Regions from separate parts of the Mycobacterium sp. 155 genome, predicted to be linked through region 2. Evidence: predicted binding sites of a transcription regulator. Region 2 holds the regulator's gene; each other region holds the start of a gene.
What was found. The regulator LexA, encoded in region 2, represses DNA repair genes until DNA is damaged. The targets are predictions, from matches to a motif close to CGAACANNTGTTCG.

Region 1: the regulator LexA is predicted to act here: its motif matches at 1,470-1,483, upstream of cofD (2-phospho-L-lactate transferase).
Region 3: the regulator LexA is predicted to act here: its motif matches at 2,099-2,112, upstream of B133_RS0113050 (error-prone DNA polymerase).

The regions. Positions count from the first base shown of each region.
Region 1 covers NZ_KB892705.1:2,577,904-2,581,179, forward strand. The annotation lists gene B133_RS0112270 (DUF3499 domain-containing protein) at 1-334, opposite strand, end outside; gene B133_RS0112275 (metallopeptidase family protein) at 466-888, shown strand; gene B133_RS0112280 (WhiB family transcriptional regulator) at 1,008-1,397, opposite strand; gene cofD (2-phospho-L-lactate transferase) at 1,690-2,697, shown strand; gene B133_RS0112290 (coenzyme F420-0:L-glutamate ligase) at 2,706-3,276, shown strand, end outside.
Region 2 covers NZ_KB892705.1:1,927,888-1,931,163, forward strand. The annotation lists gene B133_RS0109025 (PhzF family phenazine biosynthesis protein) at 1-271, shown strand, start outside; gene nrdR (transcriptional regulator NrdR) at 279-731, opposite strand; gene B133_RS0109035 (LysM peptidoglycan-binding domain-containing protein) at 893-1,378, opposite strand; gene lexA (transcriptional repressor LexA) at 1,587-2,297, shown strand; gene B133_RS0109045 (LGFP repeat-containing protein) at 2,316-3,276, opposite strand, start outside.
Region 3 covers NZ_KB892705.1:2,741,977-2,745,252, reverse strand. The annotation lists gene B133_RS0113065 (nucleoside hydrolase) at 1-79, opposite strand, end outside; gene B133_RS0113060 (MaoC/PaaZ C-terminal domain-containing protein) at 78-947, shown strand; gene B133_RS0113055 (universal stress protein) at 1,060-1,947, shown strand; gene B133_RS0113050 (error-prone DNA polymerase) at 2,126-3,276, shown strand, end outside.

The sequences.
Region 1 (3,276 bases), 650 kb from region 2:
CACCGCCGGCGACTCCGCTGGTGGGGTCGGAGAACCCTGCCGTGACTCCGCCTCGCACCACCGCGCCGTCGTGCGCCTCACGCACTGCGTCGGCGAGTGCCACCAGATCGTCTTCATCGGGATGGTTCGGTAACGGGCCGGCATGGCGCACCAGCTCCCAGCCACGCGGTGCGGTGATTCGGCTGGCGTGCCCGACGCACAGATCCCATGAGTGCGGTTCGGAGACGGTGGCGAGCGGTCCGACGACAGCGGTCGAGTCGGAGTAGACGAAGGTCAGCGTCGCCACGGCATAATGCGGGCACCCGGGCCGGCAGCAGCGACGGGGAACATTCACGCACCAGAGATTATCTTGGACGATCGCTGGACGCGTTCGGACACGCGCAGCCGCCGGGCTCCCGATCCCGAACCGTTACGATCTCTTGCGTGGCCCAGCGGAATCTTTGGCGATCGCGCCGCGGTCGCGATATTCGTGGGCCTCTGCTTCCCAGATCCGTTCCGGGCTGGCGCAGCCGGGCCGAACGGTTCGACATGGCGGTGCTGGAGGCCTACGAACCGATCGAGCGTCGGTGGGCCTCGCGGGTCAGTGTCCTCGATGTCGCTGTCGACGAAATCCCGCGGATGTCACCGCGGGATCCTGAGACCGTGCAGTGGCCACCGGAAGTCGTGGCGGATGGTCCGATCGCGTTGGCCCGGTTGATCCCGGCGGGGGTGGACGTTCGAGGAAATACCACGCGGGCCCGAATTGTGTTGTTTCGCAAACCGATCGAGCGCCGAGCCAAGAGTCCCGACGATCTCGCGGAGCTCTTGCATGAGATCCTGGTGGCTCAGGTGGCCACATATCTGGGGGTGGAACCGTCGGTCATCGACCCGATGATCGACGACGACTGAGCGCCGCGGACGCGAGGAGCAGAAACAATCGCGCGAGCACTCACGCGAAGCGCTTCAGATCACCGTGAGCGCTTCGCGAAGCGGCTCAGAATGCGATCTGAAGCGCTTCGCAAAGAGCTTTAGATGACGCCGCGCTTGAGCCGACGACGCTCGCGTTCGGACAGCCCGCCCCAAATCCCGAAGCGTTCGTCGTGCGCCAGCGCGTAATCGAGGCACGCATCCTTGACTTCACAGCCCTGGCAAATGCGCTTGGCCTCACGGGTAGACCCGCCCTTTTCCGGGAAGAAAGCCTCAGGGTCGGTCTGCGCGCACAATGCACGCTCCTGCCATTGGTCATCTTCGGTTGCCGGAGCAACATCAATTTGATCGGGAACCAAACTCAGTTGAGGACGTCCGGTTGCCCCCATCGGTGTCGGCCCGGTGTTGATGTGCGGTGCGTTGTCTACCGAGCCGAGTAACCGGTTGTCAAACCGGACAACACGATCGAAATCGCCGCTCTCATAAGACATATCCCCCGCCTCCTCACTCGGTCTCGTAGATCCTCAGTGGAGCCCCACTATGGTGATATAGGCCATTTCATTCGAACATTCGATCGAATCTCCGTTTGCGACACCGGAATCAGTCGCTAACCGGGAAATGACACTGGTGTGATTAGACACGCGTTAGCTGCCAGGGTCAAGCGGATCGGCGGGAATTCATACCATCTCGTGATATCAATTCGGCGCGTCGCAACGTCGGCGTGTCCTGGCCGTGACGACGTCGTTTCCATGCGCGCCCCCTTTCCGCCTAATGTCGACCGTTGTGAAGATCACCGTTTTGGTCGGCGGCGTCGGCGGCGCTCGATTTTTGCTGGGTGTGCAAAACCTGTTGCGACTCGGCGCCTTCGCGCAGAGCCCTGGCAACGAGAACGCCGAGCACGAGATCACGGCGATCGTCAATGTCGGTGACGATGCCTGGATGTACGGTGTGCGGATCTGTCCCGACCTCGACACGTGTATGTACACGCTCGGTGGCGGCATCGACCCCGAGCGTGGCTGGGGGCATCGTAACGAAACTTGGCACGCCAAGGAGGAACTCGCCGCGTACGGTGTGCAGCCGGACTGGTTCGGCCTGGGCGACCGCGACCTTGCCACCCACTTGGTACGCAGCCAAATGCTGCGGGCCGGGTACCCGTTGTCGCAGGTCACAGAGGCGTTGTGCAGACGCTGGACGCCGGGCGCACGATTGCTGCCTGCCAGCGACGACCGATGTGAGACACACGTGGTGATCACCGACCCCGGCCCCGGCGAACTCGAGGGCCAGCGGCGCGCGATCCATTTCCAGGAGTGGTGGGTGCGTTACCGGGCCCAGGTGGCCTCGCACAGCTTCGCGTTCGTCGGCGCCGAACAGGCTACTGCCGCACCGGGTGTCATCGAGGCGATCGCCGACGCCGACGTGGTGTTGCTGGCTCCGTCGAATCCCGTCGTGAGCATCGGGTCAATCCTGCAGATCGGCGGCATCCGTGGCGCTCTTCGGTCCACCCCGGCACCGGTCATCGGCTACTCTCCCATAGTGGCGGGAAAACCGTTGCGTGGCATGGCCGATGAGTGCCTGTCGATCATCGGGGTGGAGTCCACCTCGGAAGCCGTCGGGCGACATTTCGGGGCACGGTCGGCGACGGGGCTGCTGGACGGCTGGCTGGTGGATTCCGGCGATCACGCCGACATCGACGGCGTCGCAGTGCGTTCGGTACCACTGTTGATGACCGATCCCTCGACCACCGCCGAGATGGTGCGCGCCGGCCTGGATTTGGCCGGGGTTCCGCTGTGACCACCGGGGTGAGCGCCGAACACGGCTCCGCGGACCGGGTGGAGATCCTGCCCGTGGCAGGCCTGCCCGAGTTCCGGCCCGGCGACGATCTGGTCGGCACCCTTGCCACCGCGGCACCATGGCTGCTCGACGGCGACGTACTGGTGGTCACCAGCAAGGTGGTTTCCAAATGCGAGGGCCGCATCGTCGACGCCCCGTCAGATCCCGATGAACGGGATACGCTGCGACGCAAGTTGATCGACAGCGAGGCAGTTCGGGTGCTGGCCCGCAAGGGCCGGACCTTGATCACCGAGAACTCCATCGGACTGGTGCAAGCTGCGGCCGGGGTCGACGGCTCCAACGTCGGATCCACCGAACTGGCCCTGCTCCCCATCGATCCCGACGCCAGTGCCGCAGCGCTGCGCGAGGGCCTGCGTGAACGACTCGGCGTCACCGTTGCCGTGGTGATCACCGACACCATGGGCCGGGCTTGGCGCATCGGCCAGACTGACTTCGCCATCGGTGCGGCCGGATTGACCGTGCTGCACGGCTACGCCGGGACAGTGGACCGGCACGGCAACGAACTGGTCGTCACCGAGG
Region 2 (3,276 bases):
CGACGACTTCTCCGACGACGTCGAGAACTACCTGTGGACATGGATCGACCGGGATCAGGGTGTGCTGCGTTCGCGGATGTTTGCCCCGCATCTGGGCATCCCAGAGGATGAAGCCACCGGGGCGGCCGCCGTGCGGATGACCGACTATCTCAGCTGCGATCTGACGATCATCCAGGGCAAGGGTTCGGTGATCTACACGCGGTGGAGCCCCGAAGGCTGGGTTCGGGTGGCAGGCAGTGTCGCCAACGACGGCACCACCCAACTGGACTAGGGAACGATCAGTCAGATCGGTGTGCGCGTAGCGCCTCAATCTCCCGTTCGAAATCTTCGGCCGAGGTGAACGACCGGTACACCGAGGCGAATCGCAGGTAGGCCACCTCGTCAAGTTCCCGCAGAGGTCCCAGGATCGCCAGGCCGACCTCATGGCTGGGAATCTCCGGCGTACCTAGGCCCCGCACAGCGTCCTCGACCTGTTGGGCCAGCAAGTTGAGCGCATCGTCGTCCACCTGTCGGCCCTGGCAGGCGCGCCGTACGCCACGCACCACCTTCTCCCGGCTGAACGGTTCGGTAACACCGCTGCGTTTGACCACGGCCAGCACCGCGGTCTCCACCGTGGTGAACCGGCGACCACATTCAGGGCACGATCGCCTGCGCCGGATAGCCTGCCCCTCATCGGCCTCCCGGGAATCGACCACCCGCGAATCGGGATGACGGCAGAAGGGACAGTGCATCACCGCTCCTTCGTCGTTCCGCCAGACCACAAGCTCGAGTGCTCTTGAGCCTACCCGCGCCGCCGGCGGGACCTTCCACGCCGGGGCCAACGGCACGGATGTCACCGAGCATGTCGCGAGCACTGTTGCACAGCAGCCTGTTTCAGCACTCATGGCACAGTTCAGCCGACTGGTGCGATGAGGGTCTGGCCAGCCTCGACAGCGACCGACTTGAGCTGGTTCAGGTCGCGGATCTGCTCCACGACCTGGGCCACCGGCGCATCGGGTGCCACTCGCCGGGCCACCTGCTGCAGAGATTCGCCGGTGTGTACTTGAACCACAGCCAGCTCACCGGGTGTCGGCGCCGAGGCCCCGACCACGCCGCCCAGCTGCGCCACCAGGCCCAGCCACACGGTGATCGCGGCGGCCATCAACGCCAACAGGACCGTGGTGATCGGTGTGATCGGCTTGCGGCGATGCGATGCCCGCGACATCAGCACCCCGGTGCCGCGATAACGCAGTGCCGCTCCGCCCGAACGCATCGGAGTGGGGCGGTGTACCGACCTGGGCCGGCGGACAGGACGCACGTCATGCTGCGGCGGCAGCGGACGGGGCCGACTCGCCAACACAGATGCGCGGGTCTCTGCGGGGATGTGGAGGATGGCCATCTGACTGCCTTTCAGGGCGGACTGGTTCGCTTCTGTGTTCGAATGTACTCGCTCAGGTGTTCGACTAATAGAACGTGTGATCGAACTGTTGCCAAACGATAGACGGGGGTACCGACAAGTCCTCGTCGGCAAGCTCCGCGGGCGCAGGCGACAACACGCCTCGAACACATGTTTGATCAATGGCGGTTCAGCGACTAGATTCGTCGCCATGAGCGACGAGAGCACCGACAGCCCGGCCGACAACGACGGCGCCGGTCGGCGCCGCACCCCCGACGCCAGCCTCACCGAGCGGCAACGGACCATCCTCGAGGTGATCCGCGCGTCGGTCACCAGTCGCGGCTACCCCCCGAGCATCCGGGAGATCGGCGATGCGGTCGGCTTGACCTCGACATCCTCGGTCGCACATCAGTTGCGCACGCTGGAGCGCAAAGGCTACCTACGGCGCGACCCCAACCGGCCACGCGCGGTCGACGTCCGCGCCGCAGACGATCCGGCGGTCACCCCGCTGGTGGCCACTGACGTGGCGGGATCGGATGCCTTGCCGGAGCCCACGTTCGTACCCGTGTTGGGTCGTATCGCCGCGGGCGGTCCGATCCTGGCCGAACAAGCCGTCGAGGACGTGTTCCCCCTGCCCCGTGAACTTGTCGGCGAAGGCTCGCTGTTCCTGCTCAAAGTGGTCGGTGACTCAATGGTCGACGCTGCGATTTGCGACGGCGACTGGGTGGTGGTGCGCCAGCAGAACGTCGCCGACAACGGCGACATCGTCGCGGCGATGATCGACGGCGAAGCGACCGTCAAGACGTTCAAGCGGACCCGCGGCCAGGTGTGGCTCATGCCGCACAACCCCGCCTACGATCCGATCCCGGGCAACGACGCGGCCATCCTCGGCAAGGTCGTCACCGTCATCCGCAAGATCTAGGACCGGATTCGTGCGGGCTCAGTCGGCCCGCACGAATCCGTTCGTCCGAGCAAATTCTTCACTGGCGAACCAGATTTCGGCGACCGCGTCGTCGTATTCGCGGCTGTCGGGCGACCAGTACAGGCCTGACTTCGTGTCGGCCTTGATCGGGTAGCCCTGGGGCGCCCGCTGCAGATCGTCCAACGGCAGGTGCAGCGCTGTGGCGCTGACCACCGGCTCATCCAGTTCGATCGCCGCGTGGCGTCCGCTGTGCGTTTCGGGATCCGGATCGATTTGGGGTGTCAGCGTCAGGATGGGCGTCGGCGCGGTATCGACATTGTCGGAATCGAAGTCGGGCTCACCGGCGGAGTACGTAGGTCCGTACAGTTGCTCGCCGGCGGCACCCACGCCATCGGCGTCATCCTGCTCATCGAGGTCATCCTCGTGATGGTCATAGTCATCGTCGCTGACTAGCTCGACGGCCTGCTCCGCCGGTTCGTCGTCATCGACGTCACCGACCGGGTCGACCCGAGTGGACTGAACCCACTGACCGACCGGCATCGCGATATCGGTGGGATCGTCGTACGGCGAAGCCGCAGGCGTGTACGCCGAAGCGGATTCGTGAGGTCCGGCGAACCGCGCCGCACCGGCGTCGCCGCTCTCGTAGGCAGCCGGCTCGAACAGGTTCGACTCGTCGACGTTTTGTTCCCCTGCATTGGTAGCGCCATAGTCCTGCAGGTCGTGGTCATGCGCTTCGTAATGACCCTGTTGGTAACCGGTCTGCTCGTACTGTCCCTGGGCGTGCGGCTCCTCCTCGTATCGGTCGTCGTCGCGCCCCTCGTCGTAACCGGCCTCGTCGTAATGGTCATCGCCCTCGAACGCGTCGTGGTCGAAGTCGTCGTCGACACGGCCCCGACCGCGACGCCACAGCGCGGCACCGACGATCAGGCCTGCTACCAGCACAACCGGGATCACCGCCAGCAGCCACCACCAATTCCAA
Region 3 (3,276 bases), 810 kb from region 2:
TCACGTCGCCCACGATAACGCCCTCGGCTACCAGTGCACGCTGGGTACCAGTCAACGGAGGGTCTATCGTCCGAATCATGCCGATCAACCCCAATGCCATCGGTGAGAAGACCGACGCTTATGTCTTCGACTGGACCGACCGCGACACCCTGCTGTACGCCATCGGCGTCGGCGCGGGCGTCGACGATTTGGCGTTCACCACCGAGAACAGCCATGGGATCCAACAGCAGGTGCTGCCGACCTACGCGATCATCGCGTGCTCACCGTTCGCGGCGGCCGCCAGGATCGGCACGTTCAACTTCGGCATGCTGCTGCACGGTTCGCAGGAGATCCGGGTGACCAAACCGCTGCCGCCGGCCGGGAAGATGCGGGTGGTCTCCGAGGTCGCCGACATCCAGGACAAGGGTGAGGGTAAGAACGCCGTGGTGATGCTCAAGGGCGTCGGAACCGACCTGGACACCGACGAGGTGCTCGTGGAAACCCTTACCACCGTGGTGATTCGCGGTGGGGGTGGTTTCGGCGGGCAACCCGGCAGGCGCCCGGCGGCCCCCGAGATTCCGGGGTCCGAACCCGACGCCCGGCTGGCCCTGCCCATCCGCGAGGACCAGGCGCTGATCTACCGGTTGTCCGGTGACCGCAACCCGCTGCACAGCGACCCGTGGTTCGCCAAGAACCTCGCCGGCTTCCCGAAGCCGATCCTGCACGGGCTGTGCACCTACGGTGTCGCCGGACGCGCACTGGTGGCCGAGTTGTGCGGCGGTGACGCAACGAAACTGCGCGCGGTCGCCTCCCGGTTCAGCTCACCAGTCTTTCCGGGGGAGACGCTGACCACGTCGATCTGGCGTACGGCGCCGGGAACAGCCGTGTTCCGTACCGAGGCTGCCGCGCCGGACGGGACGGGCGCCCGGGTGGTGCTCGACGACGGAGTTGCCGAGCACATCGACTGACAGATTCCCGCCCTGCAGTCAATTTCGTCGAAGCGACGATAAGCCGGGCCGCGGGTTGACAGGATTTGTACGACTACGGTCACACAACGCAGTACGGAAATGGCGGTGACACATGAAGTTGGTCGTTGGTTACCTCGCCACACCCGGCGGCGCCGACGCGTTGGCGCTCGCGGTGCGCTTCGCCCGAACGCTCGGCGCGGAGGTCGAGATATGCATCGTGCTACCACCGGACACGGGCCTACCCGCATTGGTGCCCAGAGGTGGTTTCGAGAAGGCCCTCGCCCGACAGGCCCGGGGCTGGCTCGAGAAGGCGCTTGCCGCAGTACCTGATGATCTTGTCGCGCATAGCCATCTGAGCTTCGATGAATCGTTCACCGACGGACTGATCCACGAGGCGGTACGGCTTGAAGCCGAGGCCATCGTGGTAGGTGGTTCCGGCGGCGGCCTGGCCGGTAGCTATTCGCTGGGCTCGGTGGTCAACGAGCTGCTGTACTCGTCGCCGGTACCGGTCGTGGTGGCGCCGCGCGGAACCCGTGAATCGAAGATCGAGCGGGTTCGGGAAGTCACGTGCGCGCTCGGGACCCGCAAAGGCGCAGATCGGTTGCTGGATACCGCGGTGCAAGCAAGCAGGGCGGCGGGTACACCGTTGCGGCTGGTGTCCCTGGTGGCGCTCGATCCCACCTTCGGCTCGTTGCGTTCGGATAGCGATGCTGTGCGTAAGCATGCGCTTGACCACGCCAGGAAGACCCTGGAAACAGCGAAAGCCAGTCTGCCGGAGGGTTTTCCGGTGACTTCGACGGTGGTCGACGGGCCCACGGTGGAAGCCGCGGTGAGCAAGCTGGAGTGGCAGGACGGTGACGTGCTGATGGTGGGTTCCAGCAGGCTCAGTGCACCCAGGCGAATCTTCCTCGGCTCCATCGCGGCAAAGATGTTGCGGGTGCTCGACGTTCCGATGGTTGTGGTACCGCGCGACGATGTGGGTGACGGCGAGGGGCAATGACGCGCGAAACGCGTTGGTTGCGGCCTAGCGCACACGTCGAATTCAACGAAAAGGTCGTTGTTGCTGAGGTTTTGCGACCTTTTCGTTGAATTGGAGGACAGCGACCCAGGACCCACCCTGCAACCCACCCTACATCCGCGGGTGGCGTATCCGAACATATGTTCGATATACTGGTGGGGTGGGTTGGCATAACGGGCCACCGAGCTGGGCCGAGATGGAGCGGGTGCTGTCTGGTCGGCCGCCTCGGGCCGCCGAGGATGGCAAGCCGCGCCGGTCCGGCCTTCCTCTGGAATCGTCCGGCGATGGCGGCGACAGCCCGGCCTGGTCGCGTAAGCGCGGGGTCTATCGGCCGCCCGAGGTGCCCCGTGCCTCCGACTCGGTGCCCTATGCCGAACTGCACGCACATTCGGCGTACAGCTTCCTCGACGGGGCCAGCACCCCCGAGGAGATGGTCGAGGAGGCGGCCCGGCTGAATCTCGGGGCCATCGCGTTGACGGACCACGACGGGCTCTACGGGGTGGTGCGGTTCGCCGAGGCGGCCCGTGAACTCGATGTGGCCACGGTGTTCGGCGCCGAGTTGTCGTTGGGCGACACCCCGCGCACGGACGTTCCGGATCCGCCCGGCCCGCACCTGCTGGTGCTGGCCCGCGGGCCCGAGGGCTACCGGCGGTTGTCCCGGGAGATCGCCAGGGCGCATTTGGCCGGCGGCGAGAAGGGGAAACCCCGCTACGACCTTGACACGCTCACCGAGGCGGCTGGCGGGCACTGGCACATCCTCACCGGATGCCGCAAAGGCCATGTCCGCCAGGCATTGTCCCGCAGCGGCCCGGAGGGTGCCGAGCGTGCGCTAGCGGAACTGGTGGACCGGTTCGGGGCCGACCGGGTCAGCGTCGAGCTCACCCATCACGGCCGGCCGTGCGACGACGAACGCAACGCTGTGCTGGCCGAACTGGCGCCGCGGTTCGGGGTGAACATCGTCGCGACCACCGGCGCGCACTTCGCCGCACCGGCCCGTGGGCGTCTGGCCATGGCCATGGCGGCGATCCGGGCCCGCAACTCGATGGAGGCCGCGGCCGGTTGGCTGGCCCCGTTGGGTGGAGCGCATCTGCGCTCGGGGGAGGAGATGGCGCAGCTGTTCGGTTCCGAAATCGTATCTGCAGCAGCGGATCTTGGTGATCAGTGCGCGTTCCGGCTGGAACTCATCGCCCCGCAGTTGCCGCCCTTCAACGTTCCCGCTGGGCACACCGAGGACACCTGGCTGCGGCACCTGGTCATGGTCGGTGCCGCCGAACGCTACGGTCCGCGCGCGCAGGCGCACAAGGCGTATGC